DNA from 4 places in the Pseudaquabacterium prasiolae genome. Region 3 is predicted to be linked to each of the others. Evidence: predicted binding sites of a transcription regulator. Region 3 holds the regulator's gene; each other region holds the start of a gene.
What was found. The regulator FNR, encoded in region 3, switches genes on or off when oxygen is low (the NO sensors DNR and NnrR bind a similar motif). The targets are predictions, from matches to a motif close to TTGATNNNNATCAA.

Region 1 (7,657 bases), 240 kb from region 3:
GTTCAGGTCGAAGCGCATCTGGTGGCCGAACACGCTGCGTGTGCCGGTGCCGGTGCGGTCGCCCTTGGCCACGCCCTGCTCGAACACATGGCGCATGAAATTTTCGTACTGGGAGCGGACGGGGCGGGTCATGGGCAGGGCGATCGGGAGAAGCGCCGGATTATCCCGAAGCCGGCGCCACCGGCCGGCGCCGCGCCCGATCAGCCGGCTTCCAGCCCGAACTGCATGGCCGCCAAGCGGGCGTAGAGCCCGCCGCGCGCCACCAGTTCGTCATGGCGGCCCTGCTCGACGATGCGCCCGCCGTCCATCACCACGATGCGGTCGGCCTTCTGCACCGTGGCCAGGCGGTGGGCGATGACCAGGGTGGTGCGGTCGGCCATGGCGGTCTCGAGCGCGGCCTGCACCATGCGCTCGCTTTCGGCGTCGAGTGCGCTGGTGGCCTCGTCGAGCAGCAGCAGCGGCGGGTTCTTGAGCATGGCGCGGGCAATGCTGATGCGCTGGCGCTGGCCGCCGGAAAGGCGCACGCCGCGCTCGCCCAGAAAGGTGGCGTAGCCCTCGGGCAGGGCGCTGATGAAGTCGTGCGCAAACGCCGCCTTGGCCGCGGCGATGACCTCGGCCTCGCTGGCCTCGGGGCGGCCGTAGCGGATGTTCTCGAGCGCACTGGTCGAGAAGATGGTCGAGTCTTGCGGCACGATGCCGATGCGCCCGCGCAGGTCGGCCAGCGCGGCCTGGCGCACGTCCACGCCGTCCACCGTCACACGGCCGGCCTGCACATCGTAAAAGCGCAGCAGCAGCTGCAGCATGGTGCTCTTGCCGGCGCCGCTGGGGCCCACCAGGGCCACGGTCTCGCCGGGGCGGATGTCGAGTGCCACCTCGCTGAGCGCCGGCGTGCCGGGCCGCGAGGGGTAGTGGAAGCCCACGCCCTCGAAGCGCACCGCCGAGCCGCCTTGCACCGCAGGCAGCGCCACCGGCCGCGCGGCCTGCGCCACCGGCGAGCGCGCCGAAAGCAGCTCCATCAGCCGCTCGGTGGCGCCGGCGGCGCGCAGCAGGTCGCCGTACACCTCGCTGAGCACGGCCACGCTGCTGACCAGGATGATCACGAACACCACCGTCTGCCCCAGGTGCCCGGCGCTGATGCGACCGGCCACCACCGCCTGCGTGCCCTGGTACAGGCCCCACAGCAGCGCGGCAAAGGTGGCGGTGATGATGAAGGCGACCAGCGCCGCGCGCACCAGGGTGCGCCGGCGCGCGGTGTCGAAGGCGCGCTCGGTGGCCTCGCCAAAGCGCTGCGCCTCGCGTGCTTCCTGCCGATGGCTTTGCACCACCGGAATGGCGCTCAGCACCTCGGCGGCAATGGCGCTCGAATCGGCCACGCGGTCCTGGCTGGCGCGGCTGAGCTTGCGCACCCGGCGGCCGAAGGCCAGGCTGGGCAGCACCACCAGCACCAGCATGCCCAGCACCGGCAGCATCACGGTCGGGTTGGTGAAGATCAGCATGCCCATCGCGCCCAGGCCCATCACCGTGTTGCGCAGGCCCATGCTGAGGCTGGAGCCGACCACCGTCTGCACCAGGGTGGTGTCGGTGGTCAGGCGGCTGAGCACCTCGCCCGAGGCGGTGGTCTCGAAGAACTCGGGGCTTTGGGTCACCACATGGGCGTAAACGGCCGAGCGCAGATCGGCTGTGACGCGTTCGCCCAGCCAGGTCACGGCGTAAAAGCGCAGCGCCGAGAACGCGCCCAGCGCCGCACCTACGGCAAACAGCGCCACGAAGTGCTCGCGCAACGCCATCACGCGGGCGCCGGGATCGGCGGCCACGATGCCCTGGTCGATCAGCGACTTCAGCGCGATCGGAAAGGCCAGCGTGCTGGCCGCCGCGCCCACCAGAAACAGCAGCGCCAGCGCGATGCGCCCGCGGTAGGGGCGCAAAAAGGGCAGCAGGCCCGACAGCGAGCGCACAGGTGGCTTGGCCGCGGCATCCGGGGCGGCGGGGCGGGGGGCGGCAGCGCTGCTGCTGGCGCCCGGCACGGCGGGCGCAGCGGCCTGCACGGTGGCGGAAACGGGGGGCGACGACATGCGCGGCAGTGTAGGGGCCCGGCCCTGCCCCACGCCGCTGCTGGGTGGGGGGCGGCGGCGGCCGCGCGCCGCGCGTGCGGGGGGCGCGTCCTCGGCGACTACGCGCGCGGCGCGTCCTCAGCGTTCACGCGCGCTGCGCGTCTTCAGCATTCACGCGCGCTGCGCGTCCTCAGCATTCACGCGCGCTGCGCGTGGGCCGCCTGCAGCGCGATGCGCTGGCGCTCAAGCGTCAGGCGCATCTGCGCCACCTGTTGCGACAGCAGCGCGATCAGCGGCACGGCCAGCAGCGCGAACATCAGCGCCGAGGCCTGCAGCGCCACCGGAAAGCGCGCCGGCCAGGCCAGGTGGCAGGCCAGCATGGTGAGCAGCAGGCCGGCCAGGCAGCCGGCCACCAGGCGCCACACCTGGCGCGGCGTCATCGTGAACGCGGCGTAGGCGATGTGGCTCACCATCACCAGCAGCGTGGCGCTGCCGGCCGGTCCGGCGGCGGCATAGCCCACGCACAGGCAGCCCAGGCCCACGGTGAGCTGGGTGCGGGCCAGGCCCGGATCGCTGCCGTGTGCCACCGCGGCGCTGCGCACCGCCACGTAGAACACCGCATTCAGCGCCAGCGAGCCGGCCAGCAGCGCCCAGGCCAGCGGCCAGGGCATCAGGCCCAGCGCGGCTTGCGCCAGGGTGATCGCGCCATACAGCAGGTACAGGCCGCTGGCCAGCAGCACGCCGCGCACCTGGCGGCGGATCAGCGGCTGGCGGCCCAGCAGCAGGGACCAGGGCTGTGGTGTGGCGCGCGGGGCAGGCGCCGGAGGGTGGGCTGGCATGGTCGGGTTTGGCAAGGAGGCAACAGGGCAGGGGGTACGGCAACCCGGCCACCGCACAACAGCGGTGGCCTGCCTGTTTATCGGCCGCCAGCCGCGGCGGATTCAGGCCCGGTCAGCCGCTACAGATTGCCGGCGAACAGCTTGCGGATGAACATGTCCTTGAAGCTGTGCGCGTCGGCCAGGCCCAGGCGCTCGAGGTAGGCCTGCGGCGCCTCCTTGCCCTCGATCAGGCTCTTCACGGCCAGCTGCACCAGTTCCACCGGGTGCTGGGCGGCATGGGCCAGCTTCTTCAGCGCGCCCACCATGCGCAGCTCGTCGGGCGTGAGATCGGTGCCGAACGGAAACGGCGGCAGCAGCCTGGCGTCGGCCCAGGGCTGCAGCCGGGCTTCCAGCGCCTCGGGCAGGTTCTCGCGGTAGCGCGCCGGCAGCTCGTAGCCGGCATCGAGCTTGCCGTGGGCCTTGGCCTCGCTGATCAGGCCGGGCTGGAAGCGCGAATCGGCGATGGCGATCAGGCGCTTGACCACCTCGCTGTCGGCCTGGCCGCGCAGATCGGCCACGCCGTACTCGGTGATGACGATGTCGCGCAGGTGGCGCGGGATGGTGGTGTGGCCGTAGTTCCAGAGAATGCTGCTCTTGACGCCATCCTTGTGGCTGTGCGTGGCGCGCAGCATCAGGATCGAGCGTGCATCGGGCAGCGCATGGGCCATGGCCACGAAGTTGTACTGCCCGCCCACGCCCGAGACCACCTGGCCGCTTTCCAGCCCGTCGGACGCGGCCGCGCCCAGCAGCGTGACCATCATCGTGGTGTTCATGAAACGCGCCTGGCTGCGCTGGGCGCGCTTCAACTCGCTGTCGCCCGGCGTGCGGCCGTAGAGCTGGTTGATGAAGTCGATGCGCGTCATGTCCACCTTGGCCAGCTCGTGCGGCGGCATGCTGCGCAGGCGCTCGTAGAAGTCGTTGGGCCCCAGAAAGAAGCCGCCGGTCATCACGATGCCGCCCGCCAGGCGCGTGCCCAGCAGGATCTTGCACACCGCGTCGAACTGCGCCTGGCCGCGCAGGTCATTGGGCAGCGGCAGGCCGTCGAGCATCAGGTAGTCGCCGTCGAGCGTGACGCCGGGCTTGAAGATGCCGAAGCGGGCCAGAAAGTCGACATCCGCCTGGCGCAGCGGGCTGTGGATGCGGCCGGCCTCCAGCAGCGCGCGCAGGGTCTGCGGCGTGACGGTTTCATCCGCGATGGCGCCGCTGTTGAGCAGCTGCTGCAGCGTGGTGTCGGCAAACACCTCGCGGCGGATGATGCCGGCCTCGATCAGCTTCAGAAAGCCGTTGACGAACATCTCCGAGCAGCCGTAAAGGCCCCGGTCGAACCGCCCCAGCTCGCGCCGGATCGCCGGCCCCGCTGGCGCCGACGCAACGCCCCCCGACGGCGACTCGGCGCTGCGGGGCGGTTGGTTGTCGCCGAGGCCATCAGGCGTCAGGCTCTCCAGGATGCGGCGGTACTCGGCGCCATGGCGGTCGCGCACGATCAGCGCCTGGGCGATGGCGTCGCCCAGCGAGCCGATGCCGATCTGCAGCGTGCCGCCATCGGCCACCAGGCTGCTGGCATGCAGGCCGATGGCGTAGTCGGCACTGCTCACGCGGCCGTTGGGCGGGCCGAACAGCTGGTGGGTGCCGGCGGCATCGGTGCACACGATGTCGAAGAAGTCGGGCGTCACCTGGGCGCCGTTGGGCATGAAGGGCATCTGGCGGTTGACCACGCCCACCTTCAGCAGCGGCAGGCCGGCGGCGGCGTACTTCTCGACCACCTCGAACACGATGTCGGGATTGCTGGCCACCGACAGGCGCCACTGGCCGGCCTCATGCTGCTCGCCCACCGCCTGGGCGATCACGTTCATGCCCTGCACCAGCATGTCGCGCGCCACGAAGGTGTAGTTGGTGGAAATGAAGTTCTGCTGCGCCGGGCTGTTGCCCAGGTAATCGCCGGTCTTCATGAAGAACTCGCGCACCTCGATGTGGGGCGGCAGGCCGGGGCCGCGCAGGTCCTTCACATACTCGAGGTCGGGATAGTCGGTGAACACGCGCTCGACCAGGGGCTCGAGAAAGTGCCGCTCCAGCTCGCTCTTGCCCACCGGCCGCTCCAGCGACAGCGCGGTGATGATGGTCAGCCGCCGGCTGGGGTTGGCCTTGATGCGCCGGTACAGCGCGTTCACCCACGGATTGGGCTTGCCGATGGCCAGCGGAATGCCCAGCACGATGTCACCCGGCACGGCGTCCAGCACGGCGTCCACCGTGGCGTCGATGGAATCGATCACGCGAGGCCTGTTCATGGCTTGTCTCCTGTGGTTTTGTGACAGCAGTGTGGCGCCCGCCGATGCGCTGCGGATTGATGTCAAGCAAGCCGCTCTGCGGCCGGCAGGCGGCATGGGCGCAACGCCAAATCTCACGTTTGGCGGGCGATCACCGGGGAGATCTCCAAGCACCCCGGCGGGTTTTTGTGCTGGAATCAGATGCACCTCATACTGCAGCGCAACATGTCCTCCGAATCCAGTGTCAACACGCCTTCCGCGGGCACCGATTCCGGCCGCCTGCTGCGCCATGCCGGGGTGGTGGCGGCGGCCGTCGGCGCGGGTGGATTGCTGGGCTACGGCCTGGCGCACAGCCTGCAGCAGGCCACCGGCGCCGGGCCGGCCCTGCTGGGCGCCCTGGTGGGTGCCGCGGTGACGGCCGTGACCGTGCCGCTGGCCTTGTGGGCCCGGGTGCCCAGCCTGCCGGCCATGCCACGCCTGCCGCGCATGGCGCGCCAGGCGGTGGCGGCCAGCCCGGCCACCGAAAGCGCCAAGGTGCTGCCTTTGCACGCCGAGCCGCCCACCGGCGGTTCCGCTGCGCAGCGCCCGGTGCGCGATGCGCTCACCGGGGCCTACACGCAGCAGCACTTCGTGGCGGCGGCCGACCGTGAATGGTCGCGTCTGCGCCGGCTGAACGAGGACGCGGCGCTGCTGATGGTCGATGTTGACCACTTCAAGGCCATCAACGAGCAATACGGCCAGGCCTGCGGCGACGCGGTGCTGGTCGAGATCACCCGCCAGGTCACGGTCACGCTGCGCCAGTACGACCTGCTGGCGCGGTTTGGCGGTGGCGTGCTGGTGGTCTACCTGCCGCACACCGACCCCATCGGCGCGCTCGATGTGGCCGAGCGCATCCGCGAGCGGGTGCTGGCCTTCCGCCTGAGCTGGAACACCCGCACCGTGAAAGCCTCGGTGAGCGTGGGCGTGGCCGGCATCGGCGCCAACCATGCCTCGCTGGACGAGGTGATTGCCGAAGCCGGCAATGCGCTGCGCGAGGCCAAGAGCGCCGGCCGCAACTGCGTGCGTGCGGCGCCCATCCCGCCGCGGCGCGGTGCCGCCAACGGCCAGCCGCTGGGCGCGCAACGCCCGGCCAGCCCGGGCTGAGCGGCCACCGGGCTGCGGCCCGGCTTCAGCCCAGCTTCAGCGGCGCGCTGCGCCCGGTCATCTCCAGATAGCCCAGGCCCACGCGGCGCTGGCGCTGGTCCAGCAGCTCGGCCAGGCCTTCCCAGTAGATGGCGCCGGTGCTGCCGCGGCTGTCGAGCTCCTGCGCGTCGAGCAGTGCGCGCAGCTCGTGCGTGCCCAGCGGCGTGTGCACGCGCCAGCGCACCGGGTAGCGCGCACCGGTCTGCGGGCTGGTCCACTCCTGCAGCGGCTCGAAGCGCAGCTCTTGGGGCGCAAAGCTGCGCACCGGCCCGCCACCGGCCGCACGGTGGCTGCCGCCGGCCCACAGCGCGCGCTGCGCCGAGTCGCGCAGCTGAAAGGCCGTGAGCGCGCCGCCGTCGAGCAGGTTGATGCCGATCCAGTCCCAGCCGGTGGCGCCGGGGGCCAGCAGCTCGTCGCTCCACTCGTGGTCGAGCCAGCCGGTGCCGGGCAGTGCCAGGCGCTGGCCATCCAGCTGCAGCTCGGCCTGCACCGCCAGCTGCGGCTGGCTGTAGTAGTGGCTGGCCTGGCTGGGCAGCGGGCCCTTGCGCGAGAAGCCGGCGTCGCCCTGCAGCAGCAGCGGTTGGGTGCTGCGCAGCTGCAGCGCCAGCGTGAAGCCGGCCTCGGGCGCGGCCAGGCGCGCCAGGTAGTGGCTGCCACCGTCGGGCAGGGGCTGACGCTGCAGGCGCCAGGGGCCCAGCACCAGCGCGGTGTCGGCGCGCCGGGCATGGGCCTCGGGCAGCGCCTCGTCGCCCGACCAGCGGCTCAGGCGCTGGGCATGGCGGTGGCGGCCGGCGGCCAGATCGGTGATCGCCGCATGGGCAAACAGCCACTGCCGCGGCGCGAAGCGGCCCTGCAGCCCGGCCGATGCCGCGTCGGCCGCGGCCGGCCGGCTGCGAAAGAAGGTGAGCTGGAAACCCAGCCGCGGCGCGGCCGCCGGGCCCAGCCAGCCGGTGGCGTACCACCACTCGGTGCGCGCCCCGGGGTGGGCGCCGTGGTCGCGCGCAAAGCGCAGCGGGCGGCCGGGCTGGATGCGGTCGTCATCGGGGCCGTCGGGTCCGGCCGTGGCCGGCCTCGGGGCCACGGCCCCCAGGCCACCCAGGCCCGCCCAGGCGCCCAGGCCCAGCCAGCGCCGCCGCGATGGGTGCATCACCAGTCCTCCTTGACGGCCAGCACTGCATCGCGGCCGGCGGCGCGGCGTGCGGCCAGCAAGGCGGTCAGGCCGCCGGCGGCCAGCACCGCGGTGGCCAGCGCGGCCAGGCGTGCGGCGGGCACCTGCAGCGGC
Region 2 (7,657 bases), 250 kb from region 3:
AAGCCGCCCACCAGCAGCGCCACCAGCGCCAGCACGCCCAGGTTCACGCGGTAGGCGCGCGAGAGGTTCGAGACACGTTGCACCGCGTCGTCGGCCTGGGCCCAGGTGACACCGGCCGGCAAGGCCTGCGCCGCCGCCACGGCCTGCTGCCAGGGCCCGGGCGCCACGCCGGCCACCAGGCGCACATCGATGCGGCTGAGCCGGCCGGCACGGCCGAAGCGCGATTGCGCGGCGGCGATGTCCAGCACCGCCAGCGCCGCGCCGCCGGCCGTCACCCGCCCGGCAAAGCGAAAGGGCTGCCAGCCCTGGGCCGTGGCCAGCCACAGCGTGGCGCCCGGGGACACGCCCAGCGCCTGCGCGGCGGCGGGGTTGAGGTACAGCGCATCGGCGGCGGGGGTCAGGGCGCGCGCCTGGGCGGGTTCGTCGGCGTTGTCGTTGCCGGGGGCCTCGCCCGGCGCTGCGGCACGGGCGCTTTTCGACCCGTCGGCGCTGGTTTCGGCCGGTCGGGGCAGCAGCGCCGGCGCGATGCTGACCGCCTTCACCGGATCAAGCCCCAGCAGCCTGAGCGTGATCGGCGCGGCATCGGGCGTGCGCCGCGTCGCGGCATCGAGTTCGAGCACCGGGCTGGCCAGGGCCACCGATTCGTCGAGCGCCAGGCGGGCGTAGAGCGCGTCGTCAAAGCCCTCGCGAGTGCGCGCGGCCAGCACCGCATCGGGCTGACCGTTGGCGGCGCGCACCGCCTGCGAGAACTCGGCCAGCGCCGAGGCGTTGATCAGCTGCACCGAACTGGCCAGCGCCACGCCCAGCGCCACCGCCAGCAGCGCCACGGCATGGCGCCAGGGGTGGTGGCGCCACTCGGCGCGGATCAGGGCAAACAGGTGGCGCCACATCGCCCGTGCATGTTACGGGCGGCGCCGGGTGCCCCAGCGGGCCGCCAACCCGCCCGGCGGGTGGTGCCGCGTACTCGCGGCGCCGGGTGCCCCGGCATCTTTCAGGCCGGAACGCGGTAGTTCGCCGGGCCCATCAGGTCGATGCCGCAGGGCAAGTCGCGCACCCAGGCGATGAACTCGCCCACGGCGGCGCCGGCCAGCGGGGCGCCATGCTGCGGCACGATCATCTCGATGGGCAGGGTGGACACCATGTCGGCCCACAGCCGCAACACCTTGTTGCTGACCATGTAGCGCTGGTGAAAGCGCTCCATCGAGGGGTAGACCTTGGCCAGGCTGGTGACCGGCTGGCCGGCCAGCTTGCCGGGCAGCATCGACACGCCCAGGTCGCCCGAGAACAGAATCTTCGACACCGGGTCCCAGAACTGGAAGTTGCCCTCGGCGTGCAGAAAATGCGCCGGCAGCGCCAGCAGATCGCTGCGGCCGATGCGGATGCGCATGCCCGGGTCGGGGATGCCGATGATGCGGTCGAGCGTCTTGCCGGGCTTGCAGAAGTGGGGCACGAAGCGCTCCCACACGGTGGAGATGTAGATCGGCGCCTGGGTGGCGGTGGTCCAGCGGTCGAGCGAGGCGATGATGTCGGGGTCGGCGTGCGAGGCGATGATGGCCGACAGGGCCTGCGGCTGAAAGTGCCGCGTCATGCCCAGGTACAGGTCGTTGTAGGCCAGGTTGCCACCCGGGTCGATGATGGCGCCGGTGTCGCCGTCGATCACCAGAAACTGGTTGGCCTGCACCGCCTCACCGCCGCGGTCGCACAGGTCGGTGAACATCAGGCACTGGTGCCCGTCGTGGTCGTAGAGCGTGGTCGGCATGGGCCGGCGAGTATGCACTTGTGCACACCTTTTGCGCCCCGGTTCGGGGGCCCGGCAGGGCCTGGATGGCCTGGGCTTGATGCAGCGCAATCAGCGCGTCTGCGCGGCCTCGGGCACGCCGCTGCGGGTGGCCGCGATCAGGCGCCCTGCGACCGGGCCTGCACGGTTGCCGCGGGCCCGCGCGGGGCGCCCAGCGCCCGCACCAGCACATGGCCCACCAGGCCCAGGCCGAGCAGGCTGACCGTGCCCACGCCCCACAGCAGCCACAGCAGCGGCGCCAGCCAGTCGCTCAGCAGCGCCGGCCAGGCCGCGGCGGCGATGTCGAGCCAGGGGCCGATGCCCGACAGCCAGTCGGTGAGCCAGCTCTTGAGCGCGGTGATCGCGGCCATCGGCAGCCAGTCGGCCAGCCAGGCCGGGAACTGCCAGCGCTCGAGCGCCTGCAGCCAGTCGCTGGGCCGGCCGCTGGCGCTGCCCAGCAGGCGGGCCACCGCCTGCAGTGCCAGGCACAGGGCCGACCAGCAGGCGATGGCCAGGGTGGTGAGGGTCCAGTTCAGGGCAATCCACATGGTAGAACGGGCCGGCGGGGCCGACCGCCAAAAGGGGTCTCGAGGCCGCCGGGGGCAGACGCCACAGCGTCGGATCCTGGCGGTTGGGGCGATGGCCGGTCGATGCCGGCGCTGGCAGCAGCCCGCTTGGAGCGTCTGGCGCGCCACAGGTTCACACCGGGCGCCACAACGGCCATCAAGACGGCCGTTGCGCCGCCCGTCACGCCGTGCGCGGCGCCAGGCCCTGTGGCGCCTGGCCGGTCAGCGCCGCGCCCACAGCAGCATGGCCACGCCGCCCAGTATCACCCCCGCCGCGGCCCATTCGGCGCCGCTGACCTGCTCGCCGGCCAGGCCCACGCCCAGCAGCAGCGCAATGATCGGGTTGACGAAGGCATAGCTGGTGGCCAGGCCGGTGGGCACGCGCGCCAGCAGCAGCATGTAGGCATTGAAGGCCAGCAGCGAGCCGGCCACCACCAGGTACAGCCAGGCGCCCCAGGCCGCCGCCGACACCTGGCCCAGTTGCACCTGCTCGCCCACGCCCAGCGAGATCAGCATCAGCACCAGGCCGCCGCACAGCATCTCGCTGGCAAAGCCGGCGGCGCCGGGGGCCAGCGGCAGCTTGCGCTGGCTGAGCACGCTGCCCAGCACCCAGCCGGCGCAGGCGATGGTCTGGGCGGCCAGGCCGGCCGGCGAGGCCGCAAAGCCCGCCCCCTGCACCAGCAGCAGCACACCGGCCAGGCCCAGGCCGATGCCGGCCCATTCGGCCGCGCGCGGCCGCACACCGAAACCGAGGTTGAGCAGCGCCGCCATCAGCGGCGACACCGCGATGTAGGCCACCACCAGGCCCGAGGCCACGCTTTGCTCGGCCACCGCCGTGCCGCCCATGCCGGCGCCCAGCATCAGCGTGCCCACGATGGCGGCATGCGCCCACTCGCGCCGCGTGGGCCAGGGCGTGCCGCGCCAGCGCACCCAGGCCATCAGCAGCGCGCCGGCCACCAGAAAGCGGCTGCCCATCTGCCAGAACGGCGGCAGGCCGGTGAGCGCCACCTTGATGGCCAGGTAGGTCGAGCCCCAGACCAGCCAGGTGGCCGCCAGGCAGGCCAGCACCAGTGGCGTGAACAAGGGCGTGGGGCGGGGCAGGGCAGCGCTCGACATGCAGCAATGTTAAGAAGGCCGGGTGGTGATTTCCATCAGCAACTGATGGTCATGGGCCGCATTGGCCATGAAAATCAAGATTGTTTTGATTGCCGGCCTTGAACATGCCAGAAGCCCACAGCTTTGACACCTACGACCGCCGCATCCTGGCCGAACTGCAGACCGACGCGCGCCTGTCGATGGCCGAGCTGGGCCGCCGGGTTCACCTGTCGCAGCCGGCGGTCACCGAGCGGGTGCGCAAGCTCGAGTCGGCCGGCGTGATCAGCGGCTACCGGGCGCAGATCAACCTGGCGGCGCTGGGCTACGGCATTCGCGCCGTGGTGCGTGTGGGCCGCAGCGACTACGCCGCCATGCTGCGCCTGCTGCAGGCCACGCCCGAGGTGGTGCACGCCTACAACGTGACCGGCGAGCACAGCTGGGTGCTGGAGATTGCGGTGGTTGACGTGCCGCACCTCGACGCCGTGGTCTCGCGCTTTTGCGCGCTGAGCGACACCGCCACCGCGATCATCCTCAAGGCGCCGCTGGCCGCCCGGCCTATGATGCCCGCATCCCCTGCCGTGGAGCCTGACGATGTTGGTGGTGCCCACCTGTGACCTGTGCGATGCCCACAAGGGCGATACCAGCGGTGCCTTTCGCGTGCTGCCGCCGGTGTTTGCGGCCTATGGCGGGCGCAGCGCCTTTGCCGGCCCGGTGCGCACGGTGAAGTGTTTCGAGGACAACAGCTCGGTCAAGGCCCTGCTCGAAGGCCCCGGCCACGGCGCCGTGCTGGTGGTGGACGGCGGCGGCTCGCTGCGCCGGGCCCTGGTGGGCGGCAACATCGCCGCGGCTGCCGCGCGCAACGGCTGGGCCGGCGTGGTGGTGGACGGTTGCGTGCGCGACGTGGCCGAGCTGGCGGCCACGGATCTGGGCATCCGCGCGCTGGCGCTGATGCCCCTGCCCACCGAGCGCCGGCAGGCCGGCCAGGTGGATGTGCCGGTTCTTGTGCAGGGCGTTGCGGTGCGCCCCGGCGACTGGCTGGTGGCCGACGCCGACGGCATCGTGCTGCTCGACCGGGCGCCGGCCTGAACTTCCACCCGCGGCGCGGCTCCGACAGCGCATGAAGCCCGCCACCGATCCGTTTCCCGCCAGTTCCGACGCGCTGGCCCGCGTGGCGCGTCGCTGCCGCCAGCGCGTGCGCCAGCGGGCCTTGATGGCGGCCGGCGTGGCCATGGTGCCGCTGCCGGGCATCGACTGGGTCACCGATGTGGGCGTGCTGGTCAAGCTGCTGCCCGAGATCAGCGCCGCCTTCGGCCTCAGCCGCGAGCAGGTGGAGCGCCTGTCGCCGCAGCGCAAGCTGGTGGTCTACAAGGCCTTGTCCAGCGCCGGCGGCCTGGTGCTGGGCAAGGTGGTGACGCGCGAGGTGGTGCTGCTGCTGCTCAAGACCGTGGGCGTGCGCCTGACCACCCAGCAGGCGGCCAAGGTGGTGCCGGTGGCCGGGCAGCTGGTCTCGGCCGCGCTCACCTACTCGGCGCTGAACTATGTGTGCGAGCAGCACATCCGCCAGTGCGAGGCGGTGTCGCGGCAGCTGATGCTGCCGGCGCCGGAGGTGATCCAGCTCTGAGCCCCGCACGGGCAGGCCGGGTGGCCGCAGCCCGGCCGGCTAGAATGCGCAGCTTCGGGGTGTAGCGCAGTCTGGTAGCGCATCTGCTTTGGGAGCAGAGGGTCGTAGGTTCGAATCCTATCGCCCCGACCAAGTCATCATCGAACACGGGCCGCGTCAGCTGACGCGGCCCGTTTCGTTTGGGGCCTGGCGGCCGCGTGGTGCCTGCCGCTGCGCATGGATCGCGTGCGGCCCGGCACCGGCATCACCAGCGCGCGCGCAGGCGCCGCCAGAAGCCCGGTGCGCCGGCGGTATCTGCGGGCAGGGCCAGTTCGGGGTGGCAGGCGCGGGCCAGGTGGGCGAAATCCTTGTCGGCGCGTAGGATGTGCTCGGTGAGCCAGTTCTTCAGGTAGCTCAGCAGGTCGAAACCCAGCGCATGGCCCTGCATCACCGCGGTTTTTTCGCGTGACACCCGCTCGATGAACTCGGCGTGCTCGGCGGTGTGCGCGTCGATGTGCGGATAGCAGGTCACGCGCATGAAGGTCTCTTCGGCCGAAAAATGCGACAGCGCATAACGCTCCAGCGCCGTCAGCGTGGCCAGCACCTCGGTGCGGGCGCTGCGGCGCACCAGGTGGTGCCACAGGTCGTTGGTCAGGTCGAACAACAGGCGATGCTGGGCATCGAGTTCGTCCAGACCGAGCGCATGCTCATCGGTCCAGACCACCATGGCGTGGCGTGGGGCGCGCAAACTGGTCGTCACGGCGTTGCAACTCCTCGGGCGCTGTGGCGCACGACCGCCGACCCGTGATCGCCGGCCGCAAGGGCCGCGCTGCCAGACATTGGCGCCTGCGTTCCTTGCCGGCTCGATTGTCGGCATCCGGGCGCCGTGCGACCGTGTTGCCGCGGCGCCTGGTCTGGCCGCTGCGGCAATCCGTTAAATCGTCCGTTGTTTGGCGGATGCGGGCGCGCTGGGCGGGCGGGTCAACACGCGGCCAGGCGGCCCGGCCCGGCCCGGTGCAGGCGATCAAGTGCAGGCGATCAAGTGCCGGCGATCAAGTGCCGGCGATCAGTCGCAGGCCGGCAGGCGCAGCGTGAACACCACCTGCCCAGCCTCGTGGCTGTAGCCCAGCGTGGCGCCATGCTCGGTGGCGATGCGCGCGGCGATGAACAGGCCCAGGCCCAGGCCGTCGCGGTTGCGCGAGCTGCCGGCCGGCCCGCGGCGCAGCGGCTGGAACAGCGTGGCGGCGGTGGCGGCGTCGATGGGCTCGCCGTGGTTGCACACGCTGAGCTGCCATTGCCCGGGCTGCGGTTGCAGCGTCAGCCGCACCGGCGTGCCCGGCTGGCCATGGTGCCGGGCATTGGCCAGCAGATTGCCCAGCAGCTGGGCCAGGCGGCTGGCATCGCCCGTCACCAGGGCCGCCGCCGCCGGGCCGGGCGCCGGCAAGGCGCCGGTCGGGCCGGATGGGTTGGATGGCTTGGATGGGTTGGATGGGTTGGATGGGTTGGATGGGTTGGATGGGGCGGGGGTGGCGATTGTCTCGGCGCCGGGCAGTTGCAGCACCACCGGCACCTCGGGATGGCCCAGGCGCGACTCTTCCACCAGGTCGTCCAGCAGGCTGCGCAGGTCCACCGGTTCGAAGCTGCTGGCCAGCTGCAGGCCGGCCTCGGCGCGGCTGAAGTCGAGCACCTGCGAGATCAGGCGCTGCATGCGGCGGCTGGAAGCCTCGAGCCGGTGGGCCAGGCGCGGCACCTGGTCGTCCTGCTTGAGCAGGCCGGCCACCATGTGGATGGCCTGCAGCGGGTCGCGCAGGTCGTGGCCCAGCATGGCCAGCAGGTTCAGGCGCGCCACCTCGGTCTCGGCCTGCTGCGACAGGCTGGCGCGCTGCAGTTCGGTGAGCAGCTCGCGCGCGGTCTGCAGGCTGGTGGCGTCCCACGGCAGGCTGCGGCCGCGCACGGTTTGGCGCCACTCGTCGAACGAGCCGCGCGGCGTCAGCCGCGGCCCGCGCGGGCCGATCGTCACCGGCTTGTCGGGCACGCCGCCCCAGCGCACGGTGTGCACCTGCTCGCGGCGCAGCAGCAGCACGCGCGAGCGGGTATGGGCGTCGGCGGTGAGCAGCAGCAGGCCGGCCCAGCCCGGCAGCAGGGGCTGCAGCGCGGGCGGCCAGTCGGCGCGGTCGTCGAGCGCGAGCAGGCCGTTGTCGCGGGCGGGCAGGGCGTTCAGCGCGGCCTCGGCCAGTGCCGCCGGCAGTGTGCCCACCACGCGCAGGCGCCGGCCCTGGGCCAGCACCGCGGCGTCGGCCCCGAACACCTGCAGCAGATCGGGCGAATGGGCGGCCAGCGCGGCCACCAGGTCGTCGCTGTGGTTGGCCTCGAGCCCCAGCGCCGAAACCAGGGCCGCACCCTGCGACTGGCGCCGGGCCAGCTCGCGCGACTGAAAGGTCTGCACCGCCGACGACACCACCTGCGCCAGCACGTCGCAGGACATGCGCACCGAGTAGGGCACCTGGCGCGGTGTCATGTGGTGGCAGGCCAGCATGCCCCACAGCGCGCCCTGCACGACGATGGACACGCTCATCGACGCGCCCACGCCCATGTTCTGCAGGTACTCCACATGGATCG
Region 3 (7,657 bases):
GCGGTGGGCGGGCTGGTGGAGATCGTGCCGCTGTTCTTCCAGCGCTCGACCACCCAGCCGGTGGAGGGCCTGAAGCCCTACACCGCGCTGCAGCTGGCCGGCCGTGACATCTATCTGCGCGAGGGCTGCTACAACTGCCACTCGCAGATGATCCGTCCGTTCCGCGCCGAGACGCTGCGCTACGGCCCGTACTCGGTGGCCGGCGAGTTCGTCTACGACCATCCCTTCCAGTGGGGCAGCAAGCGCACCGGGCCCGACCTGCACCGCGTGGGCGGCAAGTACAGCGACGAGTGGCACCGCATCCACCTGGTCAATCCGCGCGACGTGGTGCCCGAGTCGAACATGCCGGCCTACCCGTGGCTGAGCGCGGCCACGGTCGACGCCGCCGGCATGGCGCCGCGCATGAAGGCGCTGCGCGTGGTGGGCGTGCCCTACACCGACGACGAGATCGCCAAGTCGGCCGACGACGTCAAGGGCAAGACCGAGATGGAGGCGCTGATCGCCTACCTGCAGGTCATGGGCACCGCCCGCAAGTGACATCCACCGGACGCAAACCATGGAACTGATCGTTCTGCGCAGCGCGGTGACGCTGTTCTCGTTTCTCGTCTTCCTGGGCATCGTGGTCTGGGCCTGGAAGGGCCGGCGCCGCGAGGCCTTTGATGCGGCGGCGCAGCTGCCCTTCATCGACGATGAACCCTCGGGCGCCGCGCAGCGTTCTCAAGGAGCCAAGCAATGAGCGACTTCATCAGTGGGGGCTGGGCGGTGTTCGTGTCCGTCGCCACCATCCTCTCCCTGGTCTTCTGCATTGTGGTGCTGGTGATCGCCAGCAAGCGCAAGCCGATGGCCGACGACAACAGCACCGGGCACATCTGGGACGAAGACCTCAAGGAGATGAACAACCCGCTGCCGCGCTGGTGGATGTGGCTGTTCGTGATCACCGTGGTCTTTGCCGCGGCCTACCTCACCTTCTACCCGGGCCTGGGCACCAACCCCGGCACCTTCAAGTGGAGCAGTGCCGGCCAGTGGGAAACCGAGCAGCAGAAGGCCCACGCCGCCATGGCGCCGGTGTACGACAAGTTCAAGGCCATGCCGGCAGCCGAGCTGGCCAAGGACGCGCAGGCCCTGGGCATTGGCGAGCGCCTGTTCGTCAACAACTGCGCCCAGTGCCACGGCTCTGACGCACGTGGCAGCAAGGGGTTCCCGAACCTGGCCGACAGCGACTGGCTGGGCGGCACCGGCCCCGAGTACATCGCCAAGACCATTGCCGCCGGCCGCCAGGGCATGATGCCGCCGATGGCCGCCGCCGTGGGCACGCCCGAAGACGTCAAGAACGTCGCCAACTATGTGCTCAGCCTGTCGGGCAGCCCGCACAACAACGTGGCGGCGCAGCTCGGCAAGGCCAAGTACGCGGCCTGCGCTGCCTGCCATGGCGGCGACGGCAAGGGCAACCAAGCCCTGGGCGCGCCCAACCTCAGCGACAAGGTGTGGCTGCATGGCTGGGGCGAGGAGGCCATCGTGCACATCGTGGGCGCCGGCAAGACCAATGTGATGCCGGCCTTCGACAAGCGGCTGACGCCCGAGCAGATCCATGTGCTCTCGGCCTATGTCTGGAACCTGTCGCAAGGCACCGCCGTGGCGGTCAAGTAAGGCCTGACGCCAGCCCATGAGCGAGACCACCGGCACCACGGCCAGCGCAGGCGCAACGCTGGCCGAAGACAGCTCCACGGCGGTGGTCTCGCTGTACCAGAAGCAGCGCAAGATCTACCCGCGCGCCGTCAGCGGCCTGTTCATGCGCTGGCGCTGGGGCCTGGTCTGGTTCACCCAGCTGCTGTTCTACGGCCTGCCCTGGCTGAGCTGGAACGCACGCCAGTTCGTGCTGTTCGATCTGGGCGCGCGGCGCTTCTACATCGGGCCGCTGGTGCTCTATCCGCAGGACTTCATCTTCCTGACGGCGATCCTGATCATCTCGGCCTATGCGCTGTTCCTGTTCACCGCGGTGGCCGGGCGCCTGTGGTGCGGCTATGCCTGCCCGCAGACGGTGTACACCGAGATCTTCATGTGGGTGGAGCACAAGATCGAGGGTGACCGCATCGCCCGCATGCGCCTCGACGACGGGCCCTGGAACTTCAACAAGCTCTGGCGCAAGAGCGCCAAGCAGATCGCCTGGGTGGTGATCGGGCTGTGGACCGGCTTCACCTTCGTCGGCTACTTCACCCCCATCCACACGCTGCTGGGCTCGGCGGCCACGCTGGGCCTGGGGCCCTGGGAATGGTTCTGGGTGCTGTTCTACGGCTTTGCCACCTATGGCAATGCCGGCTTCATGCGCGAGCAGGTGTGCAAGTACATGTGCCCCTACGCGCGCTTCCAGAGCGCGATGTTCGACAAGGACACGCTGATCATCAGCTACGACAGCGAGCGCGGTGATCCACGCGGCTCGCGCAGCAAGAAGGCCGATCCGCGCAAGCTGGGCCTGGGCGACTGCGTCGACTGCGGCCTGTGCGTGCAGGTCTGCCCCACCGGCATCGACATCCGCAAGGGCCTGCAGTACGAGTGCATCGGCTGCGCCGCCTGCGTGGACGTGTGCGACGAGGTCATGGGCAAGATGGGTTATGCCAAGGGCCTGGTGCGCTTTGACACCCAGAATGGCCTGGCCCAGCACCTGAGCCGCGGGCAGAAGCTGCGCCGCATCTTCCGCCCGCGGGTGCTGGTCTACACCGCCATCCTGGGGCTGGTGGTGCTGGCGCTGCTGGCGGCGCTGGCGCTGCGCCACCCGTTCCGCGTGGACGTGGTGCGCGACCGCGCCACGCTGGCCCGCATGGTCGAGGACGGCCGCATCGAGAACGTCTACCGCTTGCAGATCATGAACGCCACCGAGCAGCCGCAACGCCTGAGACTGGCGGTGCAGGGCCTGCCGGGCATCACGCTGGGCGCCGTGCCCGAGCTGCACCTGGCCTCGGCCGAGGCGCGCTGGGTCACGGTGTCGGTGCAGGTGCCCGCCGAGGCCGCGCAACAGGCCGGGCCGGGCGCCCACCCGATCCACTTCGAGATCGGCCTGATCGAGGCCGACCGCCGCGGTGCCGACGCGAGCGGTGCCGCCCTCAGCGAAAAATCCACCTTTGTCGTGCCGCGCTGACGCGGCCACCGGAGACCGAGCATGAACGCATCGAACCCAGGCCACCCCGCAGGCACCGCGCCCACGCCCTGGTGGCGCATCGGCATGGTGTGGCTGGTGCTTGGCGGCCCCGCCGCCGTGGTGGTGGCCAGCATCTTCACCGCCGTGGTGGCCTACCGCGGCGCCGACGAGGTGCTGGTCGAGACCCCCTCGGCGCGCACGGCGCCGGTGCAGCCCACCGGCAACATGCCGGCAGTACAGGCCCGCAACCATGCCGCCACCGCGGCGCCGCGCTGAAGCGCGCGCCAGAGAAGCCCATGTCCACCGGGCGCTTCACCCTGCGGGCCCTGGCCGTGCTGTGGCCGGCCTTCCTGATGGCCGGCGTGCTGGAGATGCTGGTGTTCGCGCTGGTCGATCCGGCCACGCTGCACTGGTTTGGCGGGGCCCCGGTCGAGCTGGCACCAGCGGGCGTCTACACGCTGGCGTTTTTCGTGTTCTGGGGTGTCATCGCCACGGCAGGCGCGCTGACGCAGCTGCTGCACCAGACGGCCGATGAGCTGAACCAGGCCGAATCCGGCCCCGGCCGCCCGCGCTGGCCGGCCTGAGCAGCCGGCCGCAGTGCCTCAGCAGGCGGCGCCGTTGACCAGGCTTTGCAGCATGTCCTGGTCGATGATGCGGATCTGCCGCTGCTTGACCTCGAGAATGCCGTCGTCCTGGAACTTGCTGAAGGTGCGGCTCACCGTCTCGAGCTTCAGGCCCAGGTAGCTGCCGATCTCTTCGCGCGTCATGCGCAGGATCAGCGCCGAGGCCGAAAAGCCACGCGCCTTCAGGCGCTGGGTCAGGTTCAGCAAGAAGGCCGCCAGACGTTCCTCGGCGCGCATGCTGCCCAGCAGCAGCATCACACCATGGTCGCGCACGATCTCGCGGCTCATGATCTTGTGGAACTGGTGCTGCAGCTCGTTGAACTCGCGCGACAGGTCTTCGAGCTGGCGGTAGGGGATCACGCAGACCTGCGAATCCTCCAGCGCCACCGCATCGCAGGTGTGGTTGTCGGTGCTGATGCCGTCCAGCCCCAGCAACTCGCCGGCCATCTGGAAGCCGGTGACCTGGTCGCGCCCGTCCTCCGACGACACGCAGGTCTTGAAAAAACCGGTGCGCACCGCGTAGAGCGACTGGAACTCGTCGCCGGCCCGAAACAGCATGTCGCCCCGCTCAACGGTGCGGCGCGTGGCCACCAGGGTGTCAAGGCGCTCGAGGTTTTCGCGCGTCAGCCCCACCGGCAAGCACAGCTCACGCAGGTTGCAGCTGGAGCAGGCCACCTTGAAGGCATCGGGGCGGACCCGGTTGGCGTCGGCAGCGGCGTTCATGTCAGGCATTGTCAATGCGTCTCCGCGGTTGTTCTGGCGCAAGGTCCAGTGTCTGTGCCCTGGGGTCGTCTGACCGGGCGCAAGCATGGGATCATTGTTTTCCCCCGGCGTAAAGCGCGACTTGAGCCAGATCAAGGCCCGGTTCGGGCGCTTGGGCACAGTGCGGATCATGGATCAATCCGCCATCGACCAGGTGCCTGTGCTCACCGAAGCCATGCTGCGCCGACTGGACCGCCCCGGTCCACGCTACACGTCCTATCCCACCGCCGACCGCTTTGTCGAGGCCTTTGGTGCCGAGGCTTATGTCGGTGCGCTCGCGCAGCGCGCGTCGGGCGCCACCGTGGGCGGGGTGCCACCGCTGTCGCTGTACCTGCACATCCCGTTCTGCGAATCGGTGTGCTACTACTGCGCCTGCAACAAGGTCATCACCAAGCACCATGAGCGCGCGGCCGAGTACCTGGAGGTGCTGGCCCAGGAGGTGGCGCTGAACGTGGCCGTGCTCGGCCGCGGCCAGGCGGTGTCGCAGCTGCACCTGGGCGGCGGCACCCCCACCTTCCTGAGCGACGACGAACTCACCGGCCTGATGGCCATGCTGCGCGAGAACTTTCGCATCGCGCCGGGCGCCGAGGTGTCGATCGAGGTCGATCCACGCACCGCCTCGCCCGAGCGGCTGCGGCACTTCGCGGCGCTCGGTTTCAACCGGCTGAGCTTCGGTGTGCAGGATTTCGACGCCGCGGTGCAGCAGGCGGTGCACCGGGTGCAGCCCTTCGAATCGGTGCGAGAGCTGATGCGCGCGGCGCGCGAGATCGGCTTCGAGTCGATCAATGCCGACCTGATCTACGGCCTGCCCAAGCAGACCCCCGAGTCCTTCACCCGCACCGTGTCGCAGATCGCCGAACTGCGCCCCGACCGCATCGCGCTGTACTCGTACGCCCACCTGCCGCAGCGCTTCAAGCCGCAGCGGCGCATCGTGGTCGAGCAGTTGCCGCCGCCCGAGCACCGCGTGGCCATGCTGGGCGGTGCGATTGCCGGCTTCATCGGCCACGGTTACGCCTACATCGGCATGGACCACTTCGCACTGCCCACCGACGCACTGGCGGCCGCCAAGCGGCAGGGCCGGCTGCACCGCAACTTCCAGGGCTACAGCACCCAGCCCGATTGCGACCTGATCGGCCTGGGCGTGTCGTCGATCGGCCGCATGGGCGCCACCTACAGCCAGAACGCCAAGACGCTGGACGAGTACTACGACGCGGTGCGCCAGGGCCAGTTTCCGATCGTGCGCGGCTTGGCGCTCACCCGCGACGACCTGGTGCGCCGCGCCGTGGTGATGGCCCTGATGTGCCAGGGGCGGGTGGAGTTCGAGTCGATCGAGCTGGCCCACCTGATCTCGATGCGCGAGTACTTCCGCGCCGAACTCGACGAACTCACCGAGTTGCAGGAGATGGGCCTGGTGGCGCTGGAACCCGGGGCGGTGCAGGTCACCGCCACCGGCTGGTTCTTCGTGCGTGCGGTGGCCATGGTGTTCGACAAGCACCTGCGCGCCGACAAGGTGCGCGAGCGCTTCTCGCGCATCATCTAGCCACCGTGGCTGCGCACGCTGCCGGCGTTGATCGAGGGCCCGCCGCGTCCCGCCCGCTGGCCACCGCATGAACCAGGCCTTGCTGCTCAGCGCGCTGCTGATGGGCCTGGCCGGCACGCCGCACTGCCTGGCCATGTGTGGTGCCGCCTGCGGGGCGGCGGGCGGTGTCGGTCGCGGCTTGCTGCCGTTTCACCTCGGCCGGGCCCTGGCCTATGCGGCGGCCGGTGCGGTGGCGGCGGCCAGTGTCGGCAGCCTGGCGGCACTGGGCCAGGCCGTGTCCGCGCTGCGGCCCTTGTGGACGCTGGTGCATGTGGCCGCACTGGGCCTGGGCCTGTTTCTGCTGTGGCGGGGCCTGCAGCCAGCCTGGATGGAGCGCCTGGGCACGGCACGCGGGCCGGCGGCGGTGTCACACCGTGGCGGCACCTGGCAGGTGCTGCGCTTGCCGGCGCAACGCCTGGGCGCCGGCCTGGCCTGGGTGGCCTGGCCCTGCGGCCTGCTGCAATCGGCACTGCTGGTGGCGGCGCTGGCCAACACCGCCTGGCAGGGCGCGATGGTGATGGCCGTGTTTGCCATGGCCTCGGCGCTGGGCCTGGTGCTGGGCCCGGCCCTGTGGTGGCGGCTGTCGGGCGGCCGCGCGCTGCGCTGGCTGACGCCCACGGCGGCTGTGCGGCTGGCCGGTGCCTCGCTGGCGCTGGCCTCGGCCTGGGCGCTGGGCCACGGCCTGTGGCTGAAGGTGGCCGCCTGGTGTCTGAGCTGATCGGGTGCGGTCACGCCACACCATGAAAAACGCCCGGTCGAGACCGGGCGTTCAGGGTTTCAGACGGTGGCCGTTGCCGGCCACCGGGTCTGGCACCAGATTACTTCTTGGCCGAAGCGGCGGCAGCCGGCTTCTCAGCCTTGGGAGCAGCGGCCTTGTCAGCCTTGGCAGCCGAAGCGGCGGCGGCGGGCTTCTCAGCCTTCTTCTCTTCCTTCTTGGCTTCGGTAGCGTAGGCACCGGCGGTGGCGAAAGCGGCGGCGATCAGGGCGGCCAGGAGCTTGTTCATTTTTCAGTCCTTTCGAAAGTTTGAAAATGCCGCCCTTCGATGGGGCAGCCAGCACGTAACGCATCCCGCAGTCAGTCGGTTGACAGCCCGGGTGTCCTAGAATTTGACGTTCTCTCAACCGAGCGCAGCGCGCGGAGCCACAAGCACATGTACCAGCACATCAAGGTGCCCGAGGGCGGGCAGAAGATCACGGTCAATGCGGATTTCTCCCTGAACGTCCCTGACCAGCCGATCATTCCTTACATCGAGGGTGATGGCACCGGCATGGACATCACCCCGGTGATGCTGAAGGTGGTGGATGCCGCAGTCGCCAAGAGCTACGGCGGCAAGCGCAAGATCCACTGGATGGAAGTCTTCGCCGGTGAAAAGTCGACCAAGGTCTACGGCCCCGATGTCTGGCTGCCGCAAGAAACCCTGGACGTGGTGCGCGAGTACGTCGTCTCGATCAAGGGCCCGCTGACCACCCCGGTGGGCGGCGGCATCCGCAGCCTGAACGTGGCGCTGCGCCAGGAACTCGACCTGTACGTCTGCCTGCGCCCGATCCAGTACTTCAAGG
Region 4 (7,657 bases), on a different contig from region 3:
TGGCAAAGTCGCGCCGGCGGCCCAGCTCGAGCAGCCAGTCGTTGCGCAGCCGGTCTTCGACATAGCTGCCGGGCCAGCGGGCGTAGAAGGCCTCGACCTCGTCGACCGTGGCCTCGCCCAGGCGGCTGCCCAGGTCCCAGTACTCCACCCAGGACAGCAGCGGGTGGTTGGCGGCGCTGAGCACCGCGCGCGCCGCAGCCAGGCGGCTGCGGTCGGCCTTGCGCTCGCCCTTGCGCGCGGCGTCGCGGGCCTCCAGCACGGTGGCGTCGGTCGGGTCGGGGGTGGTCTGGGCCGCGGCGGGCAGGGCCAGGGCCAGGGCGGCGGCCAGCGCCGGCAGCATGGCGCGGCGCAAGGCAAGTGGCGCGCGCAGGCGGGGGCGCGGGAAGGGCAGGCAGGTCATCGCGGCGGGCTGGCGGCTGGGGGAAGCGCGCGTGCGGCCTGGCCGGTCACGGCGCGTGAAACTCACTGTACCCCAGGGCCTGCCGCCGCTGCGCCGGCGCGGGCTTCGGCGCCGGCGTCAGCGCCGCGGTCAGCGCTGTGTGCGGTAGGGCTCGTCCTCGGGCACGAAATCGGCCTCGAGCAGCGCCTCGGCCACCCAGGCCTGCACGCCGGCCGTGGCCCACAGGCGATCGGCATAGCCCGCCACCACCGGCGGCAGCGGCAGCGCATAGGTGCGCATGCGCGAGACCACCGGCGCAAAGTAGGCGTCGGCCACCGAGTAGCCGCCAAACAGGAACGGCCCGCCGCTGGCGGCCAGCGCCTCGGTCCACAGCGTGACGATGCGCGCCAGGTCGGCCGCCGCGGCCGGCTTGTCGGCCAGCTGCTGTGCGCCCACCTCGGGCAGGTGGGCCTCGATGTTCATCGGAAACGCGCCGCGCAGGGCGGCAAAGCCGCTGTGCATCTCGGCGCACAGGCTGCGGGCGCGGGCGCGCGCGCTGCGTTCGGCCGGCCACAGCGCCTTGTCGGCACAGCGCTCGGCCAGGTATTCGGCAATGGCCAGGGTGTCCCAGACCAGCAGGCCGTCGTCGTCCACCAGGGCCGGCACGCGCCCGGCGGGCGAGACGGCGGTGATGGCCTTCTTGAAGCGCGAGTCGGCGCTGAAGCTGTCGAAGCGCAGCATCACCTCGTCGAAGGCGATGCCCTTCTCGCGCATCAGCACCCAGGGGCGCATGGACCAGGACGAGTAGTTCTTGTTGCCGATGTACAGCTTCATCGCGGGGCTCCGGGGGTGGGGGGATGGCTGTGCATGCTAGGCGGGCCGGTGCCGCCCGGGGGTGAGATTTCGTCATGGGCTTGATGCGCCGGACGCATCCGCCGGCAAGCTGCGCGCACCCGGACTGCCATAGGGATCGGACGCCGCGCCGGGGTTGGCCAGCGCCGTGCGGGTGAGCGCCGCCTCGTCGCGGATCCAGGCGATGAAGGCCTGCAGCTCGGGCCGCAGCCGCGCGCCGGGCAGCGGCAGCAGCCAGTAGGCGGCCGGGCTGTCCACCCGCCCGGCCGGGCCGAAGGGCTCGACCAGCTCGCCGCGCGCCAGCGCGTCATGCACCAGGGCCATGCGCGCCAGCGCGATGCCCTGGCCGGCCAGCGCGCCCTGCACCTGCTGGTGGGTGTAGTTCAGGTAGATCCAGCGGCGCGGCTCGAGCAGCGGCTGACCGGCCTCGCGCAGCCAGCGCCGCCAGCTCAGATAGACGGCGCTGGGGCGGTGGTCGTCCTCCTCCAGCAGCGCGTGGCCGGCCAGATCGGCCGCGGCGGCCAGCGGCGGCGCCTGGCCGCTGCGTGCCTGGGCCAGCAGCCAGGGGCTGGCCACCGGCGTGAGCCGCTCGCCGAACAGGCGCTCGGTCTCGGGCGTGCTGGCCACGTCGTCAAAGCCGTAGCGCAGCACCAGATCGACCTCGGGGTCGTCGAGCTCGGTCATCTTGTCGCTGGCGCTGATGCGGATGTCGATGTCGGGGTGGCGCTGCTGGAAGGTGGGCAGGCGCGGCAGCAGCCACAGCGTGGCGAACGAGGCAAAGGTCGACAGGTTCACATGCCGCCGCCCCTGCGCCACGCGGATCTGCCGCACCGTGCGGTCGATGCGCTCCAGCGCCGGCATCACCGCCTGGCGCAGGGCCTCGCCGGCGGCGGTGAGTTCCACCCGCCGCGTGCCGCGGTTGAACAGCGTGGCCCCCAGCTCCTGCTCCAGGCCCTTGATCTGGCGGCTGATGGCCGACTGGGTGAGAAACAGCTCGTCGGCCGCGGCGCTGAACGACAGCCGCCGCGCCACGGCCTCGAAGGCGCGCAGGCTGTCAAGCGCCAGCGGCCGGCGCGGGCCGGCCGCGCCGCCGGGCCGGGTGGGCGGGGTGCCGGGCGCGCGGGGGAGTCAGTATTCATTCCGTTCTCGCATCAAAGCCGGGCGCCGATCGCATTGGACTGGCCGGCGCCGCATGCCGATCATCTTGCCATCGACAGCGCCATGCCCAACCGGGCCGGCACCGGCCTCTCACCGCAGGAGATCATCATGAAGTCCACGCATCAATCCCCCGCATCGTCCAGCAGCCTGCAGCCGTTGGGCCGGGTGCCGCGCAGCCTGCGCCTGGCCGGCGCCAGGCGCCTCGAGGTGGCCCAGCCCGGCTGGCTGATGGTGCACGAGGGCCGGGTGTGGCTGACCCGCGACGGCGGCGGCGACGACCATGTGCTGGCCGCCGGCCAGCGCCTGTGGCTGGGCCGCGGTGTGCGCGTGGTGGTCGACTCGTGGCAGCCGGCCGTGGCCGCGTGCCTGGGCTGGCAGGCCGATGCGGTGGCCGCCGGCGCTCAGCGCCTGGGCGTGCCCGTGGCGCGGCGGCGCGGCGCCGCCGGTGCGGCAGCGGCGCTGGGTGCGGCCGCGGCGGCGGTGGCCTGGGCCGCGGCGGCGCGGGTCTTTGCCGCCCTGGGAGGTGGTTTGCTGGCCGCGGCGCGCAGCGCCGAGGCCAGGGCCAGCCGCGCCCAGGGCTGCATGGCCGCGGGCGAGTCCATGGCCGCGTCGGGCGCGCTCCAGTAACTGGTGAGCACGCGGCGGCCGGTGCGGGTGGCATAGCCGAAGGGCTGGCCGCCGGCGGCCGCGAACGCCGCCTGGCTCAGGGCGTCGGCCTTCAGGTACAGGCGCTGGTCGATGATCAGCGCGACCATCAGCGCCTCGATGAACAGGCCGTGGCCGCCAAACATGCGCCGTGCCTGTGGCCGCCCCAGCGAGGCCAGCAGCTCGAGGCAGTGGGCAGCAAACGCGGCATCGGCGGCCATGGTGGCGCGCAGTGTAGGGCGGGCCCGTGACAGCGTGAGCGATGTCGCAGCGGCGCAGGTGCCCGAGCTTGGGCGTGGGCCGGGCGCGCGGGCCACAATCCGGCCATGAGCTCCGAACGCCGTTTCCGATTCGACCAGCCCTCGCGCGACAAGCCCACGCTGCGCAAGCAGCTGCAGGCCGAGCGCCAGGCCATGGTGGACCGCCACCAGCGCAGCGTGCACCTGCAGGAGGTGATGCAGGTGTGGCTGCTTGACCGGCCCGAGGTGGCCATCGGCGCCTACTGGCCGATCAAGGGTGAGTTCGATGCGCTGCCGGCGCTGTACCGCTGGAGCGAGGTGAGCGGCGAGCGCATGCTGGGCCTGCCGGTGATGGACCGCCAGACCAAGCAGCTGCGCTTTCACGCCTGGTTTCCGGGCTGCCCGATGGAAGAAGACGCCTACGGCATTCCCAAGCCCAAGGACACGGTGCAGTTCCAGCCGCAGCTGCTGATCATTCCGCTGGTGGGTTTCGGCCCCGGCGGCAACCGCCTGGGCTACGGCGGCGGCTTCTACGACCGCACGCTGGCCGCGCTGCAGCCCCGGCCGGTGACCGTGGGCCTGGGCTTTGCGCATGGCTACATCCCCTGGCTCGAGATGGAGCCGCACGACGTGCCGCTGGACGCCATCCTTACCGAAGACGGCGTGGCCTGGGAGGCGTAGCTCACCCCCCTGCGGGCTGACGCCCGCCCCCTCAAGGGGGCACCCACCCTGGGCCCGGCAGAGCCGGGCCTCGGTGGTCGCTGGGTTGCGCTGGAATCCTGCAACGACCTTGCAATGACAAACGCCGCCCGAGGGCGGCGTTTGTCATCGTCGGTCGTGTCTCGTGTCTGAACGCGTCAGCACATCAGAAGCGCTTGCCCACGCCCACGCCGACCAGCAGCGGGTCGACCTTGAACTTGCCGTGGTCGACGCCGCCCACGTAGACGGTGGTGCCGATCTGCACCTTCTTCACGTCCACGTTCAGCAGCCAGCCACCGCCCAGCGGCACGTCGGCGCCCACCTGGGCGGCCAGGCCCCAGCTGTTGTGCTTCAGGCCCACCGCGCCATTGAGGATCTTCACGGCCGAGATGTTGGTGTAGTTCACGCCTGCGCCCAGGTAGGGACGGAAGCCGCCCAGGCCGGTGAAGTGGTACTGCACGGTCAGCGTCGGCGGCAGGTGCTTGAAGGTGCCGATCTGGGCGCGCGCGCCGTCTTCGTCCAGCGCGGTGAGCTTCTGCTTTTGCGGGTAGGTCAGGATCAGCTCGGCCGCCAGGTTGGGCGTGAAGAAGTAGCTGATGTCGAGTTCGGGAATGGTCTTGTTGTTGATCTGCAGCTTGGCGTCCAGATCGGTGCTGTCCTTGTTGGCCGAGTCCAGGTAGACGGCACGGGCGCGCACGATGAAGTTGCCGGTGTCCTGCGCCTGCACGGGCAGGGCGCTCACGGCGGCGGCGGCGGCGGCGATGGCGATCAGGGAGCGAATGGCGGTCATGCTGTTTTTCCTCAGGGTTGCAGTCCAGCAGGCCCGCTTTGCACCGGGCCCGTGAACGCATTGCACGCTGCCGGTCGGCGGCGGCCCTTGGCCCAGCGCAAGCCGCCGCCCGCCGCATGCCTCTGGCCACCAAGGGTTTGACCTGAGGCAAAGCGGGGTGATGCGGTGGCGCAACAGCGCGACTTGCGTCCTGCCACCCGGCCAGGCGCAAGCACTCAATTGACGTTTACGTAAACGTCACTTGATAATCCCGCCGCACACTCGACCCCACATCACATCCAGATCGCAAGCGCCGGAGACCGCATGGCCGTTCTGCAGAGCAAGCTCAATCCCCGCTCGCAAGAGTTCCGCAGCCACGCCGAGGCCATGCAGGCGCTGGTGGCCGATCTGAATGCCCGCCTGGCCAAGATCGCCGAAGGCGGTGGCGCCGATGCCCGCGCCAAGCATCTGGCGCGCGGCAAGCTGCTGCCGCGCGAGCGGGTCGAGCGTCTGCTCGACCCCGACACGCCCTTTCTCGAGATTGCGCCGCTGGCCGCGCTGAACATGTATCCCGAGAAAGACGGCCAGGGCGGCACGCGCGACGCCGCGCCGTCGGCCGGCCTGATCGCCGGCATCGGCCGCGTGGCCGGGGTCGACTGCGTGATCGTCTGCAACGACGCCACCGTCAAGGGCGGCACCTACTACCCGGTCACGGTCAAGAAGCACCTGCGCGCGCAGGAGATCGCGGCGCAGAACGGCCTGCCCTGCATCTACCTGGTCGACAGCGGCGGCGCCAACCTGCCCAACCAGGACGAGGTGTTTCCCGACCGCGATCACTTCGGCCGCATCTTCTACAACCAGGCCAACCTGTCGGCGGCCGGCATTGCGCAGATCGCCGTGGTGATGGGCAGTTGCACGGCCGGCGGCGCCTATGTGCCGGCGATGAGCGACGAGACCATCATCGTCAAGAACCAGGGCACCATCTTTCTTGGCGGCCCGCCGCTGGTGAAGGCGGCCACCGGCGAGGTGGTGAGCGCCGAAGACCTGGGCGGTGGCGACGTGCACACGCGGCTCTCGGGCGTGGCCGACCACCTGGCCGAGAACGACCTGCATGCGCTGGCCCTGGCGCGCCAGAGCGTGGGCCGGCTCAACCGCAGCAAGCCCCAGCCGCTGGCCTGCGTGCCGCCGCGGCCACCGCGTTTTGCCGCGGAAGAACTGCACGGCGTGATCCCCACCGACACGCGCAAGCCCTTCGATGTGCGCGAGGTGATTGCGCGCGTGGTCGACGACAGCGCGTTTGACGAGTTCAAGGCCCGCTACGGCGCCACGCTGGTGTGCGGCTTTGCCCACATCGAGGGCATGCCGGTGGGCATCGTGGCCAACAACGGCATCCTGTTTGCCGAGAGCGCCAACAAGGGCGCGCACTTCATCGAGCTGTGCTGCCAGCGCAAGGTGCCGCTGGTGTTTCTGCAGAACATCACCGGCTTCATGGTCGGGCGCAAGTACGAGAACGACGGCATCGCCCGCGCCGGCGCCAAGATGGTCACCGCGGTGGCCTGCGCCGCGGTGCCCAAGTTCACCGTGATCATTGGCGGCAGCTTCGGCGCCGGCAACTACGGCATGTGCGGCCGCGCCTACAGCCCGCGCCTGCTGTGGATGTGGCCCAACGCGCGCATCAGCGTGATGGGCGGCGAGCAGGCCGCCAGCGTGCTGGCCACCGTCAAGCGTGACGGGCTCGAGGCCAAGGGCGGCAGCTGGAGCGCCGACGATGAAGAAGCCTTCAAGGCGCCCATCCGCCAGCAGTACGAACTGCAGGGCCACCCCTACTACGCCAGCGCCCGGCTGTGGGACGACGGCGTGATCGACCCCGCCGACACCCGCCGCGTGCTGGCCCTGGGCCTCAGCGCGGCGCTCAATGCGCCGATCCCCGAGACCCGCTTCGGGGTGTTCCGCATGTGATGTGCATGATGTGCTGGATGGCTCACCTGGACACACACCATGCGCACCCACATTGACCTCGACCTCGACCCCGACATCAACATCGCCAACGGGCCACTCGACGCCGCCCGCGCGGGCAAGGGTTTCGAGCCGGCGCGCGGCCTGCGCACCTGGGGGCATCGCGCATGAACGGTTTCAACCTGCGCGTATTGCAGCCCGCTGACTCGCTGGCCGAGCTGACCGCGCTGCTGCACCGCGCCTATGCGCCATTGGGCGCGGCCGGCATGAACTTCACCGCCGTGAACCAGACCGAGGCCCAGACCGCCGAGCGCGTGCGCCACGGCCAGTGCCTGGTGGCCGAGCGCGATGGCCGGCTGATCGGCACGGTCACGGTGAACGGCGCCTTCGATCCCAACCAGCAGGCCTGGGCGCGTGCCACGCCGTGGTTCTACCGCAGCGATGTGGCCCACTTCCACCAGTTCGCGGTGGCGCCCGAGCAGCAGGGCGAAGGCGTCGGCAGCGCGCTGCTGGCCGGTGCCGAGGCCTGGGCCCGCAACCATGGCCACCGCGCGCTGGCGCTCGACACCGCGGTGCCGGCCGCCGCGCTGCGCCAGCGCTATTCCCGCGCCGGCTTCGAGGTGGTGGACGAGGTGCACTGGCGCGGCAAGACCTACCGCAGCGTGGTGATGCTCAAGCCCCTGGCCTTTGACGGCGAAGGCCAGCCGCTGCCGCCGCCGCAGGCCGGTGACGCGCAACACCAGGCCGCCGTGGTGCGCACCCTGTGGGCGCATTTCCAGGCGCGCGACTGGCCCGCCGCGCGCCGCCTGCTGCACGACGACGCGCAGCTGCACTGGCCGGCCAGCGGCGAATGGCTGCTCGACGCCGACGCCATCGTGCGCGTGCAGGCGGTCTACCCCGAGGGCTGGCGCATCACCGTGCTGGAGGCCACCCCCATGCTCGACGGCCGCGTGCACTCGT

Region 1: the regulator FNR is predicted to act here: its motif matches at 5,271-5,284, upstream of N4G63_RS07910 (acetyl-CoA hydrolase/transferase C-terminal domain-containing protein).
Region 2: the regulator FNR is predicted to act here: its motif matches at 1,836-1,849, upstream of N4G63_RS07890 (oxygen-binding di-iron domain-containing protein).
Region 4: the regulator FNR is predicted to act here: its motif matches at 4,900-4,913, upstream of N4G63_RS19675 (OmpW/AlkL family protein).

What each region holds. Positions count from the first base shown of each region.
Region 1 covers NZ_JAOCQD020000001.1:1,810,275-1,817,931, reverse strand. The annotation lists gene N4G63_RS07925 (thymidylate synthase) at 1-132, opposite strand, end outside; gene N4G63_RS07920 (ABC transporter transmembrane domain-containing protein) at 201-2,072, opposite strand; gene N4G63_RS07915 (hypothetical protein) at 2,249-2,890, opposite strand; gene N4G63_RS07910 (acetyl-CoA hydrolase/transferase C-terminal domain-containing protein) at 3,010-5,214, opposite strand; gene N4G63_RS07905 (GGDEF domain-containing protein) at 5,419-6,336, shown strand; gene N4G63_RS07900 (lipocalin-like domain-containing protein) at 6,362-7,522, opposite strand; gene N4G63_RS07895 (ABC transporter permease) at 7,522-7,657, opposite strand, start outside.
Region 2 covers NZ_JAOCQD020000001.1:1,801,040-1,808,696, reverse strand. The annotation lists gene N4G63_RS07895 (ABC transporter permease) at 1-890, opposite strand, end outside; gene N4G63_RS07890 (oxygen-binding di-iron domain-containing protein) at 992-1,759, opposite strand; gene N4G63_RS07885 (hypothetical protein) at 1,897-2,325, opposite strand; gene N4G63_RS07880 (EamA family transporter) at 2,566-3,459, opposite strand; gene N4G63_RS07875 (Lrp/AsnC family transcriptional regulator) at 3,564-4,052, shown strand; gene rraA (ribonuclease E activity regulator RraA) at 4,030-4,524, shown strand; gene N4G63_RS07865 (hypothetical protein) at 4,556-5,059, shown strand; tRNA gene N4G63_RS07860 (tRNA-Pro) at 5,115-5,191, shown strand; gene N4G63_RS07855 (bacteriohemerythrin) at 5,304-5,798, opposite strand; gene N4G63_RS07850 (ATP-binding protein) at 6,105-7,657, opposite strand, start outside.
Region 3 covers NZ_JAOCQD020000001.1:2,048,888-2,056,544, reverse strand. The annotation lists gene ccoO (cytochrome-c oxidase, cbb3-type subunit II) at 1-537, shown strand, start outside; gene N4G63_RS08960 (cbb3-type cytochrome oxidase subunit 3) at 557-736, shown strand; gene ccoP (cytochrome-c oxidase, cbb3-type subunit III) at 733-1,647, shown strand; gene ccoG (cytochrome c oxidase accessory protein CcoG) at 1,664-3,133, shown strand; gene N4G63_RS08945 (hypothetical protein) at 3,155-3,409, shown strand; gene N4G63_RS08940 (hypothetical protein) at 3,430-3,717, shown strand; gene fnr (fumarate/nitrate reduction transcriptional regulator Fnr) at 3,736-4,479, opposite strand; gene hemN (oxygen-independent coproporphyrinogen III oxidase) at 4,649-6,058, shown strand; gene N4G63_RS08925 (sulfite exporter TauE/SafE family protein) at 6,126-6,815, shown strand; gene N4G63_RS08920 (hypothetical protein) at 6,916-7,101, opposite strand; gene icd (NADP-dependent isocitrate dehydrogenase) at 7,249-7,657, shown strand, end outside.
Region 4 covers NZ_JAOCQD020000002.1:1,703,868-1,711,524, reverse strand. The annotation lists gene N4G63_RS19705 (lytic transglycosylase domain-containing protein) at 1-400, opposite strand, end outside; gene N4G63_RS19700 (glutathione S-transferase family protein) at 530-1,213, opposite strand; gene N4G63_RS19695 (LysR substrate-binding domain-containing protein) at 1,286-2,281, opposite strand; partial or broken gene N4G63_RS19690 (DUF2917 domain-containing protein) at 2,453-2,722, shown strand; gene N4G63_RS19685 (TfoX/Sxy family protein) at 2,791-3,180, opposite strand; gene N4G63_RS19680 (5-formyltetrahydrofolate cyclo-ligase) at 3,361-3,954, shown strand; gene N4G63_RS19675 (OmpW/AlkL family protein) at 4,139-4,762, opposite strand; gene N4G63_RS19670 (carboxyl transferase domain-containing protein) at 5,066-6,700, shown strand; gene N4G63_RS19665 (hypothetical protein) at 6,740-6,868, shown strand; gene N4G63_RS19660 (GNAT family N-acetyltransferase) at 6,865-7,657, shown strand, end outside.